2 regions of the Streptomyces sp. BBFR25 genome follow, and region 1 is predicted to be linked to the other one. Evidence: riboswitches for the same ligand, from Rfam matches in the RefSeq annotation. Region 1 holds a riboswitch; the other holds the start of a gene.
What was found. A riboswitch is a leader RNA that binds a small molecule or an ion and turns the genes downstream of it on or off. The one in region 1 is predicted to bind cobalamin.
Positions count from the first base shown of each region.

Region 1 (11,203 bases):
CCACGTTCCGCAACATGCCGCCAGTGTGCCTCGTCAGTGGCAGGAAATCGAGGCCCTACGGCAGTCCTGCCACTGACGGTAAGGAGCATCCGACGCGACAGTGGTGTCATGACCGGAAACCAGATAGAAGGCCTTGTCGGAATGCTCGCGACGCTCGGGCTCCTCGTCCTCATGATCCTCCCCTCGGTGATCGGCATCGTGCGCGAGCGGCGCATCGACCGCCAGATCAGGGAGGCCCAGGAGGAGAGGGGCCGGGGAAAGGAGACTCAGAAGTCCTCGGACAGGTCGACGGTGCCCTCCACCGCCACCTGGTACGCCGAGGGACGCCGCTCGAAGAAGTTGGTCAACTCCTGAACACCCTGCAGCTCCATGAAGGAGAAGGGGTTCTCGGAGCCGTAGACCGGGGCGAATCCGAGGCGAGTCAGGCGCTGGTCGGCCACGCACTCCAGGTACTGCCGCATGGAGTCGGTGTTCATGCCCGGGAGGCCGTCACCGCACAGGTCGCGCGCGAACTGCAGCTCGGCCTCGACGGCCTCCCGCAGCATGTCGGTGACCTGCTCCCGGAGCTGGTCGTCGAACAGCTCCGGCTCCTCCTTGCGCACGGTGTCGACGACGTCGAACGCGAAGGACATGTGCATGGTCTCGTCCCGGAACACCCAGTTGGTGCCGGTGGCCAGGCCGTGCAGCAGGCCCCGGCTGCGGAACCAGTAGACGTAGGCGAAGGCGCCGTAGAAGAACAGGCCCTCGATGCACGCCGCGAAGCAGATCAGGTTCAGCAGGAAACGGCGGCGGTCGGCCTTGGTCTCCAGGCGGTCGATCGACTCGACCGAGTCCATCCACCTGAAGCAGAACTCGGCCTTCTCCCGGATGGACGGGATGTTCTCCACGGCCGCGAAGGCCGCGGCGCGGTCCTCCGGGTCGGGCAGGTAGGTGTCCAGCAGCGTCAGGTAGAACTGGACGTGGACGGCCTCCTCGAAGAGCTGGCGGCTCAGGTACAGCCGCGCCTCGGGGGAGTTGATGTGCTTGTAGAGGGTCAGCACCAGGTTGTTCGCGACGATCGAGTCGCCGGTGGCGAAGAAGGCCACCAGCCGGCCGATCAGGTGCTGCTCCATGGGGCTGAGCTTCGCGAGGTCGGCGACGTCCGAGTGGAGGTCGACCTCCTCCACGTGCCAGGTGTTCTTGATGGCGTCCCGGTAGCGCTCGTAGAAGTCCGGGTAGCGCATGGGGCGCAGGGTCAGCTCGAAGCCCGGGTCGAGCAGGTTCTTGGTGGTGGCGTTCGCGGGGGTCTCGGTGGTCATTACTGGCAGGCCTCGCAGGACTCGGGGTTTTCCAGGGAGCAGGCGACCGCTTCGGGGTCCGGGGCCGCCTGGACGGCGGCGGTGGCGGCTCGGGCCGCGGCGCGGGCGATCCGGGTCGCCGGGCGCGAGCGCAGGTAGTACGTGGTCTTCAGGCCCTGCTTCCAGGCGTACGCGTACATCGAGGAGAGCTTCCCGATGGTCGGCGTCTCCAGGAACAGGTTCAGCGACTGGGCCTGGTCGAGGTACGGGGTGCGGGCGGCGGCCATGTCGATCAGGCCGCGCTGCGGGATCTCCCAGGCGGTGCGGTACAGCGCGCGCACGTCCTCGGGGATCCAGGAGAAGCCCTGCACCGAGCCGTTCGCCTCGCGCAGCGCCTCACGGGTGCGGGCGTCCCACACGCCGAGCCGCTTGAGGTCGTCCACCAGATACGAGTTGACCTGGAGGAACTCCCCGGACAGCGTCTCGCGCTTGAAGAGGTTGGACACCTGCGGCTCGATGCACTCGTAGACACCGGCGATGGAGGCGATGGTCGCGGTCGGCGCGATGGCCAGGAGCAGGGAGTTGCGCAGCCCGGTCGTCGCCATCCGCGTGCGCAGCGCGGCCCAGCGCTCCGGCCAGGCGGGCGTCACGTCGTAGTGGTCCGGGTGCAGTACCCCCTGGGCCGTACGGGTCTTCTCCCAGGCCGGGGCGGGGCCGCCGCGTTCGGCGAGGTCGGCGGAGGTCTCGTAGGCGGCGAGCATGATCCGCTCGGCGATCCGGGTGGACAGGGCCTTCGCCTCGGGGGAGTCGAAGGGCAGGCGGAGCTGGAAGAAGACGTCCTGGAGGCCCATCGCGCCGAGGCCGACCGGACGCCAGCGGGCGTTGGAGCGGGCCGCCTGCTCGGTCGGGTAGAAGTTGATGTCGACGACCCGGTCCAGGAAGGTGACGGCGGTGCGGACGGTGGCGTCCAGGCGCGCCCAGTCCATGTCGCCGCTCGCGGGGTCGGCGAAGGCGCCGAGGTTGACCGAGCCCAGGTTGCAGACCGCCGTCTCCCCGTCGTCGGTGACCTCCAGGATCTCCGTGCAGAGGTTGGAGGAGTGGACGACGTGGCCGGGGGTCGCGGTCTGGTTCGCGGTGCGGTTGGCGGTGTCCTTGAAGGTCATCCAGCCGTTGCCGGTCTGCGCGAGGGTGCGCATCATGCGGCCGTACAGCTCACGGGCGGGCAGCGACTTGCGGGCGAGCCCCGCTTCCTCGGCCCTGCGGTAGGCCGCGTCGAACTCCTCGCCCCACAGGTCGGTCAGCTCCGGCACGTCGGCGGGGGAGAACAGCGACCAGGTCCCGTCGGCGTCCACCCGGCGCATGAACTCGTCCGGGACCCAGTGCGCGAGGTTCAGGTTGTGCGTACGGCGGGCGTCCTCGCCGGTGTTGTCCCGCAGCTCCAGGAACTCCTCGACGTCCGCGTGCCAGGTCTCCAGGTAGACCGCCGCGGCGCCCTTGCGGCGGCCGCCCTGGTTCACGGCGGCGACCGAGGCGTCCAGCGTCTTCAGGAACGGGACGATGCCGTTGGAGTGTCCGTTGGTGCCGCGGATCAGCGAACCCCGGGCGCGGACGCGGGAGTAGGCGATGCCGATGCCGCCGGCGTGCTTGGAGAGGCGGGCGACCTGGTGGAGGCGGTCGTAGAGGGAGTCCAGCTCGTCCTTGGGGGAGTCCAGGAGGTAGCAGGACGACATCTGGGCGTGCCGGGTGCCGGAGTTGAAGAGGGTGGGGGAGGAGGGGAGGTAGTCCAGGCGGCTCATCAGGCCGTACAGGGCGGCGACCTCGTCCACCGCGCGGTCCGTGTCGTCCTCGGCGAGTCCGGCGGCGACCCGCAGCAGGAAGTGCTGGGGCGTCTCGACGGGCTTGCGGGTGATGGGGTGCCGGAGCAGGTAGCGGCTGTAGAGGGTGCGCAGCCCGAAGTAGCCGAAGCGGTCGTCGGCGTCCGGGTCGATCAGCGCGTCCAGGCGGGCCGCGTGCAGCCGGACGAACGCGGCGGTGCGGTCGGCGATCAGGCCCTCGCGGTGGCCGGTGGCGACCGAGTCGGTGAAGGCGGCGACGCCCTGGGAGGCGGCCTCGGCGCGGATGCCGATGGTCAGCAGCCGGGCGGCCAGCCGGGAGTAGACCGGGTCCTCGGAGATCAGACCGGCCGCCGCCTCCGTGGCCAGCTCGCGCAGCTCGGCCTCGTCGGCATGGGCGGACCGGCCCCGCAGCGCGGCGGCGGCCACCCGGCCGGGGTCGGCGCCCTGGAGGTCGGCGGTCAGCCCGGTCAGGGTCCGCAGCAGGGCGGCACCGGGTCCGTCGGGTTCCCCGGTCGCCGTCACCGGGGTCGCTGAAGCCGGATCGGCTGGCGCGATGGTCACGTGGAGCACTCCCTCGCTCGGCACGGGGCCTGGCGGAGGGCAGGGGGCTCACGAGCGCGCACGGCGTCGCGTCCACCGGCCCATTCCACGAGGCCCGGACGTCATGGCACCCGGGCCAAGGCGGCCGGGCGCACTGTCGGCAGGTCCTCGGACTGGACAGGCGTGCGCGCACGTGAAGACGTACGGATGCACGCAAGTACACCGTTGCGGGACAGTTCCGGATTCGCACCGGATTCCCCTGCGGCGACAGCGAGCACGAGCATACATCTTGTGCCGGGTGACGCGAGCACCCCCAGATGTTGTGTCCGGACGGCGCGTCAGGTGTCGCTCTGGGCTGGCGTCAGAGCGTCAGCCCGTAGGCGAGCAGCATGATGTCGTCCAGCTCCGGCAGGGGGTTCCAGTCGCGGGCGGGGGTGCGGCAAAAGCCCAGGCGTTCGTAGAGGCGGTGGGCGGTGTGCATGGCGCGCTGGGTCGACAGCACGACGCCCGCGCAGTCCGGCACGGACCGGGCGCGGTCGACGCAGGCCCGCACGAGGGCCTCGCCGGCCCCGCGGCCGCGTGCCTCGCGGGCGACGGCGAGCATGCGTATCTCGGCCTCGCCGGGACGCGCGATGTCCGCCATGGGGCCGCCGGACGGCACGAAGGTCACGCCGCCGAGCACCTGGGCGCCCGCCGCGGCGACCAGCACCTCGGCGGCCGCGGCCCGCTTGGCCACGTCGCGCAGCTCCTCCAGGTAGGAGTCGCTCGCCCCGAAGTCGAGGAGGTTGTCGCCCAAGTAGGCCTGCGCGGTGATCTCGCCGAGGGTGTCGTACTCCTCGGCGCTCGCCCGCCGGATCACGAAGTCCATGACGCCGAGTGTGCCCGACGGGTACGACAACGGGCCGCCGGATTTCTCCGACGGCCCGCTGACGTGGCGCCGCTAGTGCGAGCTGCCCGCCGTGGCCGGCGGCAGTTCCACCTGGACGCCGGGGTCGCCGGCGTCCGCCGTGTAGTCGCTCGGCTTGGTCTCGTCGACGCCGTCGGGCGCCTTGGCCGCCCTCAGGACGAAGGTCAGGACCACGGTGACCAGGACGTTCAGCACGAAGGCGGTGAGACCGATGTAGCCGATCTCGCCGATGCCGGGGATCTCGTCGGAGGAGCCGCCGAAGTGCTTCTGGGTCGGCGAGGCGACACCGTAGGCGGCGACCGTGCCGTAGACCATGCCGACCGCCCAGCCGCCGAGCAGCGCCCAGCGGTGGAACCAGCGGGTGAACAGGCCGCCGACCAGGGCCGGGAAGGTCTGCAGGATCCAGATGCCGCCCAGCAGCTGGAAGTTGATCGCGACCGTCTTGTCCATGCCCAGGACGAAGACCAGCGCGCCCACCTTCACCAGCAGCGACACCAGCTTGGAGACCTTCGTCTCCTGCGCCGGGGTGGCGTCGGGCTTGATGAAGTCCTTGTAGATGTTGCGGGTGAACAGGTTCGCGGCCGCGATCGACATGATCGCCGCCGGGACCAGGGCGCCGATGCCGATCGCCGCGAAGGCCACGCCCGCGAACCAGTCCGGGAACATGGTCTCGAACAGCTGCGGGATCGCCAGCTGGCCGTTCTCCACCTTGACCCCGGCCGCGATCGCCATGAAGCCGAGCAGCGCGAGCAGGCCCAGCATCAGTGAGTACAGCGGCAGGATCGTGGTGTTGCGGCGGATCACCTCACGGCTGCGCGAGGACAGCGTGGCGGTGATCGAGTGCGGATACATGAAGAGCGCGAGCGCCGAACCGAGCGCCAGGGTCGCGTACGTCCACTGGCCGCCCGCGTTCGGTACCACTCCGCCCGCGCCCGTCTCGGTGAACTTGTCGCTCGCCGACGCGAAGATGTCGTCGAACCCGCCCAGCTTGATGGGGATGTAGATGATCGCCACCGCGATGACGATGTAGATCAGCGTGTCCTTCACGAACGCGATCAGCGCGGGCGCGCGCAGCCCCGACGAGTACGTGTACGCCGCGAGCACGCCGAAGGCGATCAGCAGCGGCAGGTCCTTGATGAACCAGTTGGTGTCCTCGCCGCCGCCGACGCCCATCACGTCGAGCACGGCCTGGATGCCGACCAGCTGGAGCGCGATGTACGGCATGGTCGCCAGGATGCCGGTGACGGCCACCGCCAGCGACAGGCCCTTGGAGCCGAACCGGCCGCGCACGAAGTCCGAGGTCGTCACGTAGCCGTGCTTGTGCGAGACCGACCACAGGCGGGGCAGGAAGGTGAAGATCAGCGGGTAGACCAGGATCGTGTACGGCACCGCGAAGAAGCCGGACGCGCCCGCCGCGTAGATCGCCGCGGGGACGGCCACGAAGGTGTACGCCGTGTACAGGTCGCCGCCGAGCAGGAACCAGGTGACCCAGGTGCCGAACGAGCGGCCGCCGAGGCCCCACTCGTCGAGGCTGTTCTCGTTCTCGGCCCGGCGCCAGCGGGCGGCCAGGAAGCCCATGGCGGTGACGAGGACGAAGAAGAAGATGAAGACGGCGAGTGCGACGCCGTTCACGCCGTCGTTCATCGCGGCTCACCGCCCTTGGGCGAGGAGGGGGCGGCGGAGTGGGCGGCGCGTCCGCGCTGGTCGCGCTGCCACAGCTTGTACGCGGTCATCGTCAGCAACGTGGAGATCAGCACCCAGGCCATCTGGTACCAGTAGAAGAACGGGATGCCGATGAAGGTCGGGTCCGTCTTCGAGTACGAACCGACCCACAGCATGGCGACGAACGGTGCGACGAGACAGAACCCGATGACGACGCGCACCGGCGTCACCACCGGCCCTGTGCTCACTTCTGTGTCTTCTGGCATGCGCGGCTCCGTCCCCTCGCTGATCACCTCGTGCAGTGCGCACGAAATGTAGGTGACGGTGTCAAGACAGCGGAAGACCTCGTCCGTATATCGGTCCTCAACTGCAACTTCGCGCCCGCGCGCGGAAAGGTATGCCGGATATGCGCCGGGGCGGGGTCTAGTCCTGGGGCCGCTTGAGGCGGGCCACGAACTTGTAGCGGTCGCCCCGGTACACCGAGCGCACCCACTCCACCGGCTGACCGGTGCGGTCCTGCGAGTGCCGGGAGAGCATCAGCATGGGCAGACCCACGTCGGTGCCGAGCAGACCGGCCTCGCGCGGGGTGGCCAGGGAGGTCTCGATGGTCTCCTCGGCCTCGGCGAGATGGACGTCGTAGACCTCGGCGAGCGCGGTGTAGAGGGACGTGTACTTCACCAGGGAGCGGCGCAGGGCCGGGAAGCGCTTGGCGCTGAGGTGGGTGGTCTCGATCGCCATCGGTTCGCCGTTGGCCATGCGCAGCCGCTCGATGCGCAGCACCCGGCCGCCGGCCGTGATGTCCAGCAGTCCGGCGAGGCGGTCGTCGGCGGTGATGTAGCCGATGTCCAGCAGCTGCGAGGTGGGTTCGAGCCCCTGGGCCCGCATGTCCTCGGTGTACGAGGTGAGTTGCAGCGCCTGCGACACCTTGGGCTTGGCGACGAAGGTGCCCTTGCCCTGGATGCGCTCCAGGCGGCCCTCGACGACCAGCTCCTGAAGGGCCTGGCGCACGGTGGTGCGCGAGGTGTCGAACTCGGCGGCGAGGGTGCGCTCGGGCGGGACCGGGGTGCCCGGTGTCTGGGTCCGGGTCATGTCGAGCAGATGCTTCTTCAGACGGTAGTACTTGGGCACGCGCGCGGTACGGACGGTCGCCCCACCCTCGTTCTCCGCACTGCTGACGTCGGTGCTCATGCTCTGCCTTCCCGGCTCCGGTGCCGAAGCGACCGCTATCCCTGTCGGCCACGGCTCACATCGTGGCACGGCTTGGTGCCGGGATGGCCCCCGCACGCTCCGTGATCCCCTCTGTATACCCGCGGGAACACCCTTGGTCTAGTCCACAGGCCGGTCAGACACCGCTGGTACGCGCGTTCGCAGCCGTCCCCGCACGTCATTCGGTGGGGGGTGGTACACCCGGTCCCGGTCCGCCCGATCTGTCGCTTGCGCAATGAAAGGTCCCTGCATATCTCGGTCCCATCACGGACGCGGGGCCTGGGTTTGAACACCCTTGACAGGCCTATTGGTCTGGGCCAAGCTCCCCGTACTGGTCTACACCATTGGTCCAGGTCCCGGCCCCATGGGCGGTCCGCGTCGACGAGCAACCGCGGGGAGGCAGGGGGGTTGTGTGGCATCCCTGAGGAGGGTTGGCGTGAAGCGCAAGCTTATAGCCGCGATCGGTATCGCGGGCATGATGGTCTCGATCGCCGCGTGCGGGGGCGACAGCGACGACGACGGCAAGAAGGCCGGCGCCGACGGCTACGCCGGTGAGACGCTCACCGTGTGGGTGATGGACGGCTCCTCGCCGGACGACTGGCAGGCGGACCTCGCCAAGGACTTCGAGGCGAAGACCAAGGCCAAGGTCAAGTTCGAGATCCAGAAGTGGAACGGCATCCAGCAGAAGCTGACCACCGCCCTCTCCGAGGAGAACCCGCCCGACGTCTTCGAGATCGGCAACACCCAGACCCCCGCCTACGCCAAGACCGGCGGCCTCGCGGACCTGAGCGACCTCAAGAGCGAGATCGGCACCGACTGGTCCGAGTCCCTCAACAAGTCCGCCGTCTTCGACGGCAAGCAGTACGCGGCCCCGTGGTTCGTGGTCAACCGCGTCGTCGTCTACAACAAGAAGATCTGGGCGGACGCGGGCATCAAGGAACTGCCCAAGACCCGCGACGACTTCTACAACGACCTCAAGACGATCGGCGAGAAGACCGACGCCGAGCCGATCTACCTGCCCGGCCAGAACTGGTACCACTTCGTGGGCCTGGTCATCGGCGAGGGCGGTGAGCTGGTCAAGAAGGACGGCGACAAGTACGTCTCCAACCTGTCCGACCCGAAGGTCGCCGCCGCCACCGAGACCTACAAGAAGTTCCAGGCGCTCTCCAAGGCGCCCAAGGACAAGGACGAGGCCACCCCGCAGCAGGGCGAGATCTTCGCCAAGGGCAAGACCGGCGCCTTCATCGGCATGGGCTGGGAGGGCGCCACGGCGATCACCACCAACCCGGCGATCGAGAAGGACCTCGGCTACTTCACCATCCCGGGCCCCACGGCGGACAAGCCCGAGGGCGTCTTCCTCGGCGGCTCCAACCTGGCCGTCGCCGCGGGCAGCAAGAAGCAGGACCTCGCCAAGGAGTTCCTGAAGCTCGCGCTCTCCGACAAGTACGAGGGCGCGCTGGCCAAGGCCAACGGCGTCATCCCGAACAAGGAGGCGCTGCAGAGCAACCTGAAGGGCAACGCCGCCGCCGAGGCCGCCGCCCCGGCCGCCGGTACCGGTGACACCACCCCGCTGATCCCGGAGTGGGCCGCGGTCGAGAACGAGCCGAACCCGATCAAGACGTACCTGACGGCCGTCATGAAGGGGAAGTCCCCGGCCGAGGCCGCCAAGCAGGTCGAGGGCGAGTTCAACAAGCGCCTGGCACAGCAGCAGTAGCACCGGGTGAGCCGGGGCGGGGGCTGCGACACGACGGCCCCCGCCCCGGCGTCGAGGTGAACAGGTCGAGAAGAGAGAGACCGCGAGCATGACCGTGCAGACCGAACGGCCGCCCTCAGGCCCGTCGGACGTCCGCAAGGCGGACGGTGGGGGAACCGGCGGGCCGAGAGCGAGAGTTGCGTCGCGCGTCGGCGCGCTGACCCCGTATCTGCTGCTGCTGCCCGCCGCCGCGGCCACCGTGCTGCTGCTCGGCTGGCCGCTGCTGAAGGACGGCCTGCTGTCCTTCCAGAACCTCAACATGGCGCAGCTGATCCAGCACGTCACCGAGTGGACCGGCTTCGACAACTACAAGGAGGTCCTCACCGGCGAGGACTTCTGGCGCGTCACCCTCCGCTCCATCATCTTCACCGCGGTCAACGTCATCCTCACCGTGGTGCTGGGCGGTCTGATCGGCCTGTTGCTCGCCCGCCTCGGCAGGGCGATGCGGTTCGTGCTGATGATGGGCCTGGTCCTGGCGTGGGCCATGCCGGTGGTCGCCGCGACCACCGTCTACCAGTGGCTCTTCGCCCAGCGCTTCGGCGTCGTCAACTGGGTGCTCGACAAGCTCGGCTGGCACTCCATGGCCGACTTCAGCTGGACCGGCAGCCAGTTCTCGACCTTCTTCGTCGTCACCGTGCTGATCGTGTGGATGTCCGTCCCGTTCGTCGCGATCAACCTGTACGCGGCGACCACCACGATCCCCGGCGAGCTGTACGAGGCCGCCGCCCTCGACGGGGCCGGCGCGTGGCGCAGCTTCACCTCGGTCACCCTGCCGTTCCTGCGTCCGTTCCTCTACGCGACGACGTTCCTGGAGGTCATCTGGATCTTCAAGGCGTTCGTGCAGGTCTACACGTTCAACGGCGGCGGGCCCGACCGTCTCACCGAGATCCTGCCCGTCTACGCCTACATCGAGGGCGTCGGCAACCAGCACTACGGCATGGGTGCGGCGATCGCGGTCCTGACCATCCTGATCCTGCTCGGCCTGACCGCGTACTACCTCAGGATCGTGCTCAAGCAAGAGGAGGACGAGCTGTGAAGCGCTCGCTCTTCGGCCGCGTGTGGCCCAACGTCACGGCCGTCGTCCTGTTCATCGGCCTCGTCTTCCCCGTCTACTGGATGTTCGCCACGGCCTTCAAGCCGGCCGGTGACATCATCTCGGAGGATCCGGTCTGGTTCCCGACCGACATCACCTTCGAGCACTTCAAGACCGCGACCGAGGCCGACCACTTCTGGACGTACGTGAGCAACTCGCTCATCGTCACCGTCTGCGCGGTCGTCTTCTCGCTGATCATCGCGCTGGCCGGTTCCTTCGCCCTGGCGCGGATGCGGTTCAAGGGACGGCGCGGCTTCATCATCGGCTTCATGCTCGCCCAGATGGCGCCCTGGGAAGTCATGGTCATCGCGATCTACATGATCGTGCGCGACGCGTCCATGCTGAACAGCCTGGTGCCGCTCACGCTCTTCTACATGATGATGATCCTGCCCTTCACCATCCTGACGCTGCGCGGCTTCGTCGCCGCCGTGCCGAGGGAGCTGGAGGAGTCCGCAATGGTCGACGGCTGCACCCGGACCCAGGCCTTCCGCCGCGTCATCCTGCCGCTGCTCGCCCCGGGCCTGATGTCCACCTCGATGTTCGGCTTCATCACCGCCTGGAACGAGCTGCCGCTCGTCCTGGTCGTCAACAAGGAGGCGGAGTCCCAGACCCTGCCGCTGTGGCTGACCAGCTTCCAGACCGTCTTCGGCGACAACTGGGGCGCGACCATGGCCGCCTCCTCCCTGTTCGCCATCCCGATCCTGATCCTCTTCGTCTACCTCCAGCGCAAGGCCGTCAGCGGCCTGGCCGCCGGTGCCGTGAAGGGATAGCACCACCGATGACGACCCTCGCGAGGGCCACCGACACCCTCACGCGCGACGCGCTCACCGTCCTCCAGCCCGGCTTCGCCGGCACCACCGCCCCCGACTGGCTGCTGCGCCGCATCGGCGAAGGGCTGGCCTCCGTCGCCCTGTTCGGGCGCAACGTCAC
Region 1 covers NZ_CP172447.1:5,592,184-5,603,386, forward strand. Annotated here, with positions in the region: gene ACGH52_RS25630 (GlxA family transcriptional regulator) at 1-16, opposite strand, end outside; gene ACGH52_RS25635 (hypothetical protein) at 109-354, shown strand; gene ACGH52_RS25640 (ribonucleotide-diphosphate reductase subunit beta) at 267-1,298, opposite strand; gene ACGH52_RS25645 (ribonucleoside-diphosphate reductase subunit alpha) at 1,298-3,673, opposite strand; cobalamin riboswitch at 3,794-3,953, opposite strand; gene ACGH52_RS25650 (GNAT family N-acetyltransferase) at 4,014-4,520, opposite strand; gene mctP (monocarboxylate uptake permease MctP) at 4,593-6,203, opposite strand; gene ACGH52_RS25660 (DUF3311 domain-containing protein) at 6,200-6,487, opposite strand; gene ACGH52_RS25665 (GntR family transcriptional regulator) at 6,645-7,409, opposite strand; gene dasA (N,N'-diacetylchitobiose ABC transporter substrate-binding protein DasA) at 7,864-9,141, shown strand; gene ACGH52_RS25675 (carbohydrate ABC transporter permease) at 9,230-10,216, shown strand; gene ACGH52_RS25680 (carbohydrate ABC transporter permease) at 10,213-11,043, shown strand; gene ACGH52_RS25685 (glycoside hydrolase family 3 protein) at 11,052-11,203, shown strand, end outside.

Region 2 (11,203 bases), 2.4 Mb from region 1:
GGCAGGAGCAAGGCGACAAGGACGAAGAGCCGCCCGGTGACGGGCAGCAGCCACCCGGCAACGGCGGACAGGCAGGCAACGGCCCCGTGGCGGCGGACTACGCCGCCATCGAGTCCGTCCAGCCCAACGTCAAGAAGGCGGCCCGGCAGGCGAAGGCCTCGACCGGCTCCTTCGAGACCAGCTGCGGCGTCAACGCCGAGGGGCTGTTCAACTCGGACAACCTGATCGCCGCCCCCGGCGTCAGCAACGGCGCCCACCACTTCCACGACTACGTCGGCAACCAGGCCAACGACGCCTTCGCCAGTGACGAGGACCTGGCGGCCGGCGACACCACCTGCGCCGACCAGGGCGACAAGTCCTCGTACTACTGGCCCGTGCTGCGGCTCCAGAACGGCACCGCCGAACAGGACGCGCAGTCTCCCGGTGGCGGCATCGAGGGCAACGCGGGCGAGATCGTCACGCCGGCCGAGGTCACCCTCACGTTCGAGGGCAACGAGCGGGGCAAGGTCACGGAGATGCCGCGGCTGCTGCGCATCATCACCGGCGACGCCAAGGCGTTCGTCAACGGCGACACCAACGCGAACGCCTCCTGGAGCTGCACCGGTTTCGAGGACCGGCAGCTGAAGGACAAGTACCCGCTCTGCCCCTCGGGCAGCGACGTGGTGCGCACCTTCACCTTCCAGAGCTGCTGGGACGGCCGCAACATCGACAGCGCCAACCACCGTACGCACATGGCCTTCGCCGCCGCCGACGGCAGCTGCCCGGAGGGGTTCCGGGCCGTTCCGCGCCTGGTGCAGCGGGTCGTCTACGACGTGGCCGCGCCCAGCCTGGAGGACGGGGGCAGGACCGTGCCGCTGTTCGCCGTGGACTCCTTCCCCGAGCAGCTGCACAAGCCGGTCACCGACCACAGCGACTTCATCAACGTCTTCGACGAGGACCTGATGCGCGAGCTGGTCGAGTGCATCAACTCCGGCCGCGCGTGCGGCCCGGACACACCCCCGGGGTCCGAGCCGGGCGACGGCGAGGAGCAGCCCGGCGGCGACGGCGGCGGTCAGATCGCCGAGCCCCCGGCCGAGCAGACCGCCACGGCCTCGGCACCCGCGGCCCCCGGCCAGAACGAGAAGCCGAACGAGGAGCCGAACGAGGGGCGCACCGGCGGGGAGAAGCCGGCGCCCCCGGCCCAGGACCGGGGCGCCGCCGCCTCCGCGAGCGCCGAACCCAGGGCCGCGACGACGCCTGCCGCCGGCACCCCGGACGACGTGAGCGGCGCCACGGCCGCGGCCGAGACGTCCGGAACCACCGGAACCACCGGCAACACCGGCAACACCGGCAACACCGGCAACACCGACAACACCGACAACACCGGCACCACCGGCAACGGTGGCGACGGCGCCGGTACGGCGCCCGCACCGCAGGCTCAGGGCGGACTCGCCGAGACGGGTTCCGGGCTCGGCCTGTGGCCCGCGGCGGTCGGCGGCGTGCTCTTCGCCGGTGGATGTGTGCTGCTGATCCGTTCCAGGCGGCATGCGCGGTGACACCTGCGCCACCGGCATGACGAGGGGTGGGCGGGGGACGCCCCCCGCCCACCCGTCGGGAAGTGGCTCTTGAGCCGGGCTTGGAGCGGCACCGCCGTCGTCCACGGTTCGGCCGGTGACTTCGAGGCGGTCGTCCCGGACACCGGTCGTGCGGCCGTCCGCCGAAGTGCTCCGCGTCCGTTCCCGGGTGCGGTATACGTCCCCTCATGGACTACTACGACCTGGGCGGCCACGGGCGCCCGGTGACGACCTCGTCGCCCGACGCCCAGCGGTGGTTCGACCGTGGGCTGGTGTGGACGTACGCCTTCCACCACGAGGAGGCGGTCGCCTGTTTCGAGGCCGCCGCCGCCACGGACCCGGACTGCGCCATGGCCCACTGGGGCATCGCCCACGCGCTCGGCCCCAACTACAACAAGCCGTGGGAGGCCTTCGACGCCGAGGAGTTGACCCGGACCGTCGACCGCACCCACGCCGCCGTCGAACGCGCCCACGAGCTGGCCGGCCGGGCCACCCCGGTCGAACGTGCCCTCATCGGCGCCCTGCGCGCACGCTACCCGCAGGCGAGCGCCGTCGAGGACTGCTCGGTGTGGAACGCGCCGTACGCCGACAGCATGCGCGCCGTGTACGAACTGGCCCGCGACGACCTGGACGTGGCCGCCCTCTACGCGGACGCCCTGATGAACCTGACCCCCTGGCAGCTGTGGGACCTGCGCACCGGGCTGCCCGCGGAGGGTGCGCGCACCCTGGCGGCCAAGGAGGTGCTGGACCGCGCCCTGGCCGCCGACGGAGGCCGCGACCACCCCGGCGTCCTGCACCTCTACGTCCACCTGATGGAGATGTCGCCCACCCCCGAGGCCGCCCTCACGGTCGCCGACCGGCTGCGCGGCCTGGTCCCGGACGCCGGGCACCTCCTGCACATGCCGTCGCACCTCGAAGTGCTGTGCGGCGACTACCGCCGTGTGGTGTCGGACAACGAGGCCGCGATCGCCGCCGACGAGAGGTACCGCGCCCGGTCGGGGGCGATGAACTTCTACACCCTCTACCGCGCCCACAACTACCACTTCAGGATCTACGGGGCGATGTTCCTGGGGCAGTACGAGGTCGCCCTCGACACCGCGGCCCGCCTGGAGGCGTCCGTTCCCGAGGAACTGCTGCGGGTGGAGAGTCCGCCGATGGCCGACTGGCTGGAGGCTTTCCCGGCCATGCGGGTGCACGTCCTGATCCGGTTCGGCCGTTGGGCGGACATCCTCGCGCTGCCCCGGCCGGCCGACCCCCGGCTGTACTGCGTGACGACCGCGATGCTGCACTACGCCCGCGGCGTCGCCCTCTCGGCCACCGGCCGGGTCGCGGAGGCCGAGACCGAACGCGAGCTGTTCCGGGCGGCGGTCGAGAGTGTGCCCGAGTCCCGCACGCTCTTCAACAACACCTGTGCCGATATCCTCGCCATCGCCTCGGCCATGCTCGACGGCGAACTGGAGTACCGCAGGGGCGACCACGCCGCCGCCTTCGCCGCCCTGGAGCGCTCGATCGAGCTGGACGACAGTCTCCCCTACGACGAACCCTGGGGCTGGATGCAGCCCACCCGGCACGCCTACGGTGCCCTGCTCCTGGAACAGGGCCGGATCGCCGAGGCCGAGGCGGTCTACCGGGCCGACCTGGGCCTGGACGACACCCTGCCCCGCCCGCTCCAGCACCCGAACAACGTCTGGGCCCTGCACGGACTGCACGAGTGCTTGGTGCGGCTGGGCAGGACGGGGGAGGCGCGGATCGTGGCACGGCAGCTGAGGCTCGCCACCGCGCTGGCGGACGTGCCGGTCGAGGCGTCCTGCTTCTGCCGTCTCGACACCACCGCGGCCACCGGTGGCGGGCCCGGCTGCTGCACCACTGACCGCTGACCACTGACCACCGACTCCACCGGGCCCGCCTCGGGGCCCGGGGAAGGGGGCGGTCGTCAGACGTTGACGCCGAAGTCCGCGGCGATGCCCGCGAGGCCCGAGGCGTAGCCCTGCCCGACCGCCCGGAACTTCCACTCGGCGCCGTGCCGGTACAGCTCGCCGAAGACCATCGCGGTCTCGGTCGAGGCGTCCTCGGACAGGTCGTAGCGGGCGAGTTCCTGGTTGTTCGCCTGGTTGACCACCCGGATGAAGGCGTTGCGCACCTGGCCGAAGCTCTGGCCGCGGTTCTCCGCATCGTGGATGGACACCGGGAAGACGATCCGGTCCACCTCGGCCGGGACCGCGGCGAGGTTCACCTTGACCGCCTCGTCGTCGCCCTCGCCCTCGCCGGTGAGGTTGTCCCCGGTGTGCTCGACCGAGCCGTCCGGGCTGGTGAGGTTGTTGTAGAAGACGAAGTGCCCGTCCGAGAGCACCTTGCCCGACGCGTCGAGGAGCAGCGCGGAGGCGTCGAGGTCGTAGTCGGTGCCGGTCGTGGTGCGCACGTCCCATCCCAGACCGACCAGTACGGCGGTCAGGCCGGGCGCCTCCTTGCTGAGCGAGACGTTGCCGCCCTTGGCCAGGGAAACTCCCACTGCGTTCTCCTTCGTCGCGTCCGCTGCGTTCCGTGTTCAGTGTTCCGTATGCCTCTCCCGATAATCTACAACACTGTAGAAGAAAGCCTTCTATACGATGTCGCCCGGAAGACGATCGGCGGCGGAAGGAGGCGGGCCGTGACGGATGACCGGCGTCCGCGGCGGCGGGGCCAGGGTGAGCTGGAAGCGCTGGTGCTGGCCGTGCTGCGCGAGGCGGACGGGCCCGCGACGGCCGGCTGGGTGCAGGAACGCCTCGGCGGCGACCTCGCCTACACCACGGTGATCACGATCCTGACCCGGCTGCTCGAGAAGGGCGCCGTCAGCCGCGAGCGCGCGGGCCGGTCCTTCGCCTGGACGCCCGCCTCGGACCAGGCGGGCCTGGCCGCGCGGAAGATGCGCAAGGTGCTGGACGCCGAGAGTGACCGGGAAGCGGTACTGGCCAGCTTCGTCACGGGCCTCGACCCCGACGACGAGCGGCTGCTGCGCGACCTGCTCGGGCACGCGCGCGCCGCGGAGGACGGCTGACACCGCATGGGGGTCTTCGTCTTCCTGCCCCTGGTCCTGCCGCTGACGGCATGGCCGATCGCCAGGCTCGCCGAGCAGCACCTGCACCCGCGGACCGCGACCGGGCTGCTCACCGCCGTCGCCGCCGTGATGGCCCTGTGCAGCACCGTGTGCCTGGCCCTGGTGATGGTGGTCGGCACCGCCCAGCTGCCCGGCAACCCGCTGCCCGACGGCTGGTCGGACCCCGAGGTGCGGGCCGCGGTGCCCTACGACGAGGTCGTCGGCAAGGCGGCCATTCCCGCGCTCTGCCTGGTGGTCGCGGCCTCGGCGCGGGCCCTGTGGCGGCACGGCAGGGTGCGCCGCCGCGCCCACCGCGCGCTGGCCGGGCTGCCGGGCACCGGGGTGGCCGTGCTTCCGGACGACGTGCCCTACGCGTACGCGCTGCCGGGCGGACGCCGGGACCGGGTCGTGGTGAGTACGGCCCTGCTCGACTGCCTCGAACCGGGGGAGCGGCGCGCCCTGTTCGCCCACGAGCGCGCCCACCTCGCCGCCCGGCACCACCGCTTCCTGCTCGCCGTCCGGCTCGCCGCGCTGGCCAACCCGTTCCTGCGCCCCCTGCGGACGGCCGTGTCCTACACGGCGGAGCGGTGGGCGGACGAGGCGGCCGCACGGGCGGTCGGTGACCGCCGTGCGGTGGCGACCGCGATCGGCAAGGCTGCGCTCGTCTCCCGCGGCACCCCTGTCGCCACCCTCGCCACCCTCGCCGGCCTCGCGGCGCCCGGCCCGGTGCCCCGCCGGGTGGCGGCCCTGCTGGGGCCCGCTCCCGCAGTCCGCACCTGGCCCCCGGTGTTCACCTCGGTGGGCCTGGCGGCGTGGGCGGCGGCCGCCGGAACCGCCGTATCGGCGATGTCGTCCGCGAACGCGGCCGTCACGATGTTCCTCATCCTGCGGGCCGCGACGCCGTTCTGACCGGCCCTCACCGACGCCGAGACTTCCTCACTCGATCGGGTGAGGAACCAATCCGGAACGGTGCCCGCTCCGGATTCCCCGTGTGAGGGAAGAACCAAGACCGCGCCGACAGCGAACCGCCGGCTGACCCCGGACCCGGGTCGCCCGGCCACCACGTAACGGCACCGCGTACTCGGCGGCCCGCCGCACACCACGTCAGCTCCGCACCATCACCCCGCAGCGCCACTGCGTATCGACGCAGTCCTCGCGCTGCCCGTTTTCAGGGAGATTCTCCATGAACGCCCGTATCCGTCGTTCCGCCGTCGCCGTCGTCGCGGCCGCCGTCCTGCCCCTGTCCCTGGCCGCCTGTTCCGACGACGGCGACAGCGGCTCCTCGGACTCCGCCCAGGCCGCCTCCTCGGCTCCCGCGGCGAGCGACGACCAGTCGTCCGACACCTCCGGCGGCATGACGGACTCCGACGAGCCGTTCGGCCCTGCCTGCTCCACGGTGCCGAAGGAGGGTGCCGGTTCGTTCGACGGCATGGCCAAGGACCCGGTCGCCACGGCCGCCTCGAACAACCCGGCCCTGTCCACGCTGGTGACGGCGGTCAAGAAGGCCGGTCTGGTCGACACGCTCAACAACGCCGAGAACATCACCGTGTTCGCGCCGACCAACGACGCCTTCGCCAAGATCCCGAAGGCCGACCTGGACAAGGTCCTGGGCGACAAGGCGATGCTCACCGACATCCTGACCTACCACGTCGTCGGCCAGAAGCTCGCGCCGAAGGACCTGGAGAAGGGCTCCTTCGAGACGCTGCAGAAGTCCGAGCTGACCACCGCGGGCTCGGACGAGTCCTACAAGGTCAACGACTCCGCCAAGGTCGTCTGCGGCAACGTGAAGACCGCCAACGCCAACGTCTACGTCATCGACACCGTCCTCATGCCGAAGAGCTGACGCGCGGGCGGGCGTGGCGGCCCGAGGGCCGGGGGAGCGGGTCGGGCAGTGGCCCGTCCCCCGGCGGGGCGATGACCCTGTGGTAGCTTGCGCAAGCCAGTCGAACCCACCTGGTGGGTCAGGGAATCCGGTGCGAATCCGGAACTGACGCGCAGCGGTGAGGGGGACGGGCGGGACACGGGCCACTGGGCGGCGTACGCCGTCCGGGAAGGCGTCCCGTCCGGTCGATCCCGAGTCCGAAGACCTGCTGGCACCCGCGCCGCGTGCGGCGCGGGCCGCATCGTACGGACGGGCTTCGCGCATGAGCCCTCGACGCCAGAGGATCCTTCCTTGCCAGCAGCACGCCCCGTCGGCCCCCGGCGACTCCTCCTTTCCCGGCGCGCCCTGCGCGGCCCCGTCCTGTTCCTGTCCGGCGCCCTGCTGATCTCCGGCTGCGGGTCCGGTGCCGGCACCGACGACTCGGCCGCGGAGTCCGACGCGGTCGGTTACCCGCGCACCGTCCGTGACTGCGGGCACGACGTCCGGGTCGACGCGCCCCCGCGCCGGGCCGTCTCCCTCAACCAGGGCACGACGGAGATCCTGCTCTCGCTCGGCCTCGCCGACCGTATGGCGGGCACCGCCACCTGGACCGACCCGGTCATGAAGGGACTGGAGAAGGCGAACGCCGATGTCCCCCGGCTCGCCGACGACATGCCGTCCTTCGAGACGGTCCTGGACGCCGAACCCGACTTCGTCGCCGCCTCCTTCGCCTCCACGCTCGGCACCGGCGGCGTGGCCACCCGCGAACGGTTCACGAAACTCGGTGTGCCCGCCTACCTGTCCCCGTCCGACTGCGCCGGCAAGGACAACAGCGGCGACGGCGACGGCGTCCGGAACGAACCCCTGTCCATGGACACCGTCTACCGCGAAGTCCGCGACCTGGCCCGCCTCTTCGGCGTCGAGCAGCGCGGCGAGAAACTCGTCGCCGACCTCCGGTCCAGGGTCGACAAGGCGACATCCGGCATCGACGCCTCCGGCGTCACTCTCATGTACTGGTTCGCCAACTCCACCTCGCCCTACTTGGCGGGCTGCTGCGGCGCCCCCGGCGTCATCACCCATGCGGTCGGCGCCCGGAACGCCATGGACGACACCCACGAGGAGTGGCCGCAGGTCGGCTGGGAGACCGTCGCCGACCGGGACCCCGACGTCCTGGTCCTCGGCGACCTCACCCGCAGGTCCCAGACGGCCGAGACGGCCGCGAAGAAGATCGAGTTCCTGGAGTCCGACCCCGTGACCAGGAACATGACCGCGGTCCGCGAGAAACGCTACGTGCTGCTCAGCGGACAGGCCATGAACCCCACCATCCGCACCGTCGAGGGCGTGGAACAGGTGGCGGCGGCCCTGCGCGGGTTCGGACTCGCCCAGTGACGTCCGCGAGCCGGACGGCCCCCGTCCCCGGCATACGCGCACCGCGCGGCGCCCTCGGGTGGGCGGCGGCCGGAACCCTCGCCCTGTGCGCCTCCGTGGCCGTCGCCGTCACCATCGGCCCCGCGGACATCGGCGTCGCCGACGTGTGGTCCGTGATCGCCGCCCACCTCGGGGCCGGCACCACCGCCGGGGACGTCTCCCCGATCCGCGCCGGCATCGTCTGGGACCTGCGGCTGCCCCGTACCCTCCTCGCCGCGGTGTGCGGCGCGGGACTCGCCGTCTGCGGGGCCGTGCTCCAGTCCCTGCTGCGCAACCCGCTCGCCGACCCCTTCGTCCTCGGCGTCTCCTCCGGTGCCTCGACCGGCGCCGTCCTGGTCGTCGTGCTCGGCGTGGGAGGCGGCGCGCTCTCCGTCTCCGGCGGGGCGTTCGTCGGGGCGGTCTGCTCCTTCGCGCTGGTGATGCTGCTCAGCCACAGCCTCGGCGGCACCACGGACCGGGTGGTGCTCGCGGGCGTGGCGGCGATGCAGCTGTTCTCGGCGCTCACCTCCTTCGTGGTCATGACCGCCGCCGACGCCGAGACCACCCGCGGCGTGCTGTTCTGGCTGCTCGGCTCGCTCGGCGGCGCGGGCTGGAGCGACGTGTGGACCGGCACGGCGGTCCTGGTGCTGGTCCTGGCCGTGTGCCTCGGTCACGCCAGGACGCTGGACGCCTTCGCCTTCGGCCAGGACGCGGCGACCGCGCTCGGCGTCCACGTGGCCCGCACCCGGCTGGTGCTGCTGTGCGCCACCGCTCTGCTCACCGCCGCCCTGGTGGCCTCGGCGGGCGCGATCGGCTTCGTCGGGCTGGTGCTGCCGCACGCGGTACGGGCGCTCACCGGTCCCGGACACGCCCGGCTGCTGCCGGTCTGCGCGCTCGCCGGTGCCGTGTTCCTGGTGTGGGTCGACACCCTGGCCCGTACCGTCCTGGAACCCCAGGAGGTCCCGGTGGGAGTGGTGACCTCGCTGATCGGTGTGCCGGCCTTCGTGCTCGTGCTGTACCGCACCCGGAGGACACGGTGACCCTGAACGCCGAGCGGGTCTCCCGCACCACCGGTGGCCGCCTGATCCTGGACGGCGTCGACCTGAGCCCGCGCGACGGCGCCATGACGGGCCTGCTCGGTCCCAACGGCTCCGGCAAGTCCACCCTGTTGCGGCTGCTCGCCGGCGTGCTCGCCCCGACCGCGGGCCGCGTCACCCTCGACGGACGCCCCCTGGACCGGGTGGGCCGCCGGGACGTCGCCCGGCGCGTGGCCGTGGTGGAACAGCAGACGGACACCCAGGTGGAACTGACGGTCCGGGACGTCGTCCGGCTCGGCCGCATCCCGCACCGCCGCGCCTGGACACCGGCGTCGGCGGCCGACGAGGGGGCGGTCACGGACGCCCTGGACCGCACCGGTCTGACGGACCACGCCGACCGCCTCTGGCACACCCTCTCCGGCGGCGAACGCCAGCGCGTCCAGATCGCCCGCGCCCTCGCCCAGGAGCCGCGTGAACTCCTGCTCGACGAACCGACCAACCACCTGGACGTCCAGCACCAGCTGGACGTGCTGGCCCTGGTCGCCGCCCTGCCCGTCACCAGCGTCGTCGCCCTGCACGACCTCAACCTCGCCGCCATGTACTGCGACCACCTCGTCGTCCTCGCGGAGGGACGGGTCGTGGCCTGCGGCCCACCGGCACAGGTCCTGACGACGGACCTGGTCGCGAAGGTCTACCGGGTCGAAGCGGAGATCACCCGCCCCGGCCCGGCCGACCGCCCGCACGTCCGCTTCCTGGGCACACTGCCGGGCTAGGGAAGCAGCCACTGCGAGCGGCCACCCGGCGCGGGCTCAGTCGTCCATCAGACCGGCGGCGAGGGTGGCCCCCAGCTCCCAGCAGGCCTGCAAGTCTGCCTTGCCGGGCTCACCGGCCACGTTCACCGCGGGTGCCGCGCGCTGCCAGCCGAGGCCGGTCGTGACCGACTCGATGCCGCGCACCGCGCCCGTGGTGTCGCTGCCCCCGTGCACGTAGTAGCCGAAGGGGCGGCCGCGCGTCTCGTCCAGGCAGGGGTAGTAGACCTGGTCGAAGAAGTGCTTGAGCGCACCCGACATGTAGCCCAGGTTGGCCGGGGTGCCCAGCAGGAAGCCGTCCGCCTCCAGCACGTCGACGGCCGTGGCCGCCAGGGCCGCCCGCCGGACCACCCGCACCCCTTCGATCTCGGGCGCGGTCGCCCCGGACACGACGGACTCCAGCATCGCCTGGCAGTTCGGCGACGGCGTGTGATGCACGATCAGCAAAGTGGCCACACCGGCAGCCTGCCGCCCGGCACCCCCCGATCGCAAACGGACCCCGCGGCACCCGGGAGGTCTGGCCCCGCCGTGTGCTACTCCTCGGCGGCCCCCGTCTCCGTCAGCTCGCCGTCGGCCAGCCGCAGCCAGCGGTCGACGCCGATCTCGCGCAGGAACCGCCGGTCGTGACTGACGACCACGAAAGCGCCCCGGTAGGAGTTCAGGGCGCTCTCCAGCTGGCCCACGCCGACCAGGTCGAGGTTGTTCGTCGGCTCGTCCAGGAGGAGCAGGTGCGGGGCCGGTTCCGCGCACAGGACGCAGGCCAGGGTGGCCCGCAGCCGCTCGCCGCCGGAGAGCAGACCGACGGGCAGGTGGGCGCGGGCACCCCGGAAGAGGAAGCGCGCGAGGAGGTTCATCCGCTCGGCCTCCGGGCGGTGAGGGGCGTAGGCGGCGAAGTTCTCGGCGACGGTGCGCTCCTCGTCCAGCAGGTCGAGCCGCTGGGAGAGATATGCGACGCGCCCGTCGGCGCGCCTGAGGTTGCCGCCCTCCGGCTCCAGGTCGCCGTTGAGCAGCCGCAGCAGCGTGCTCTTGCCCGCGCCGTTGGACCCGGTCAGCGCGATGCGCTCGGGTCCCCGGACCGTCAGGTCGACGCCCGCCCCGGCGAACACCTCCCGCTCGCCGAGCCGGATCCTGAGCCCCTGACCGAGGAAGAGGGTGCGTCCCGCGGGGACGTCGGTCTCCGGCAGGTCCAGCGTGATGCGCTGTTCCTCGCGCAGCGACCGCTCCGCCTCGTCCAGCCGTGCCTTCGCCTCACCGACCCGGCCGGCGTGGGTCTGACCCGCCCGGCCCGCGGACTCCTGGGCCCCGCGCTTCATGTTGCCGGCGAAGATGCGGGGGAGCCCGGCGTTCTTGAGGTTGCGGGCGGCGTTGCTCGCCCGGCGGTCGGCGCGCTCGCGGGCCTGCTGCAGTTCCCGCTTCTCGCGCTTCAGCTCCTGTTCGGCGTTGCGGACGTTCTTCTCGGCGAC
Region 2 covers NZ_CP172447.1:7,968,737-7,979,939, forward strand. Annotated here, with positions in the region: gene ACGH52_RS35755 (DUF1996 domain-containing protein) at 1-1,535, shown strand, start outside; gene ACGH52_RS35760 (hypothetical protein) at 1,742-3,430, shown strand; gene ACGH52_RS35765 (TerD family protein) at 3,487-4,062, opposite strand; gene ACGH52_RS35770 (BlaI/MecI/CopY family transcriptional regulator) at 4,201-4,587, shown strand; gene ACGH52_RS35775 (M56 family metallopeptidase) at 4,594-5,535, shown strand; gene ACGH52_RS35780 (fasciclin domain-containing protein) at 5,810-6,469, shown strand; cobalamin riboswitch at 6,550-6,736, shown strand; gene ACGH52_RS35785 (ABC transporter substrate-binding protein) at 6,800-7,876, shown strand; gene ACGH52_RS35790 (iron ABC transporter permease) at 7,909-8,934, shown strand; gene ACGH52_RS35795 (ABC transporter ATP-binding protein) at 8,931-9,704, shown strand; gene ACGH52_RS35800 (flavodoxin family protein) at 9,741-10,196, opposite strand; gene abc-f (ribosomal protection-like ABC-F family protein) at 10,274-11,203, opposite strand, start outside.
Region 2: another riboswitch for cobalamin. It lies ahead of ACGH52_RS35785 (ABC transporter substrate-binding protein); the one in region 1 lies ahead of ACGH52_RS25645 (ribonucleoside-diphosphate reductase subunit alpha).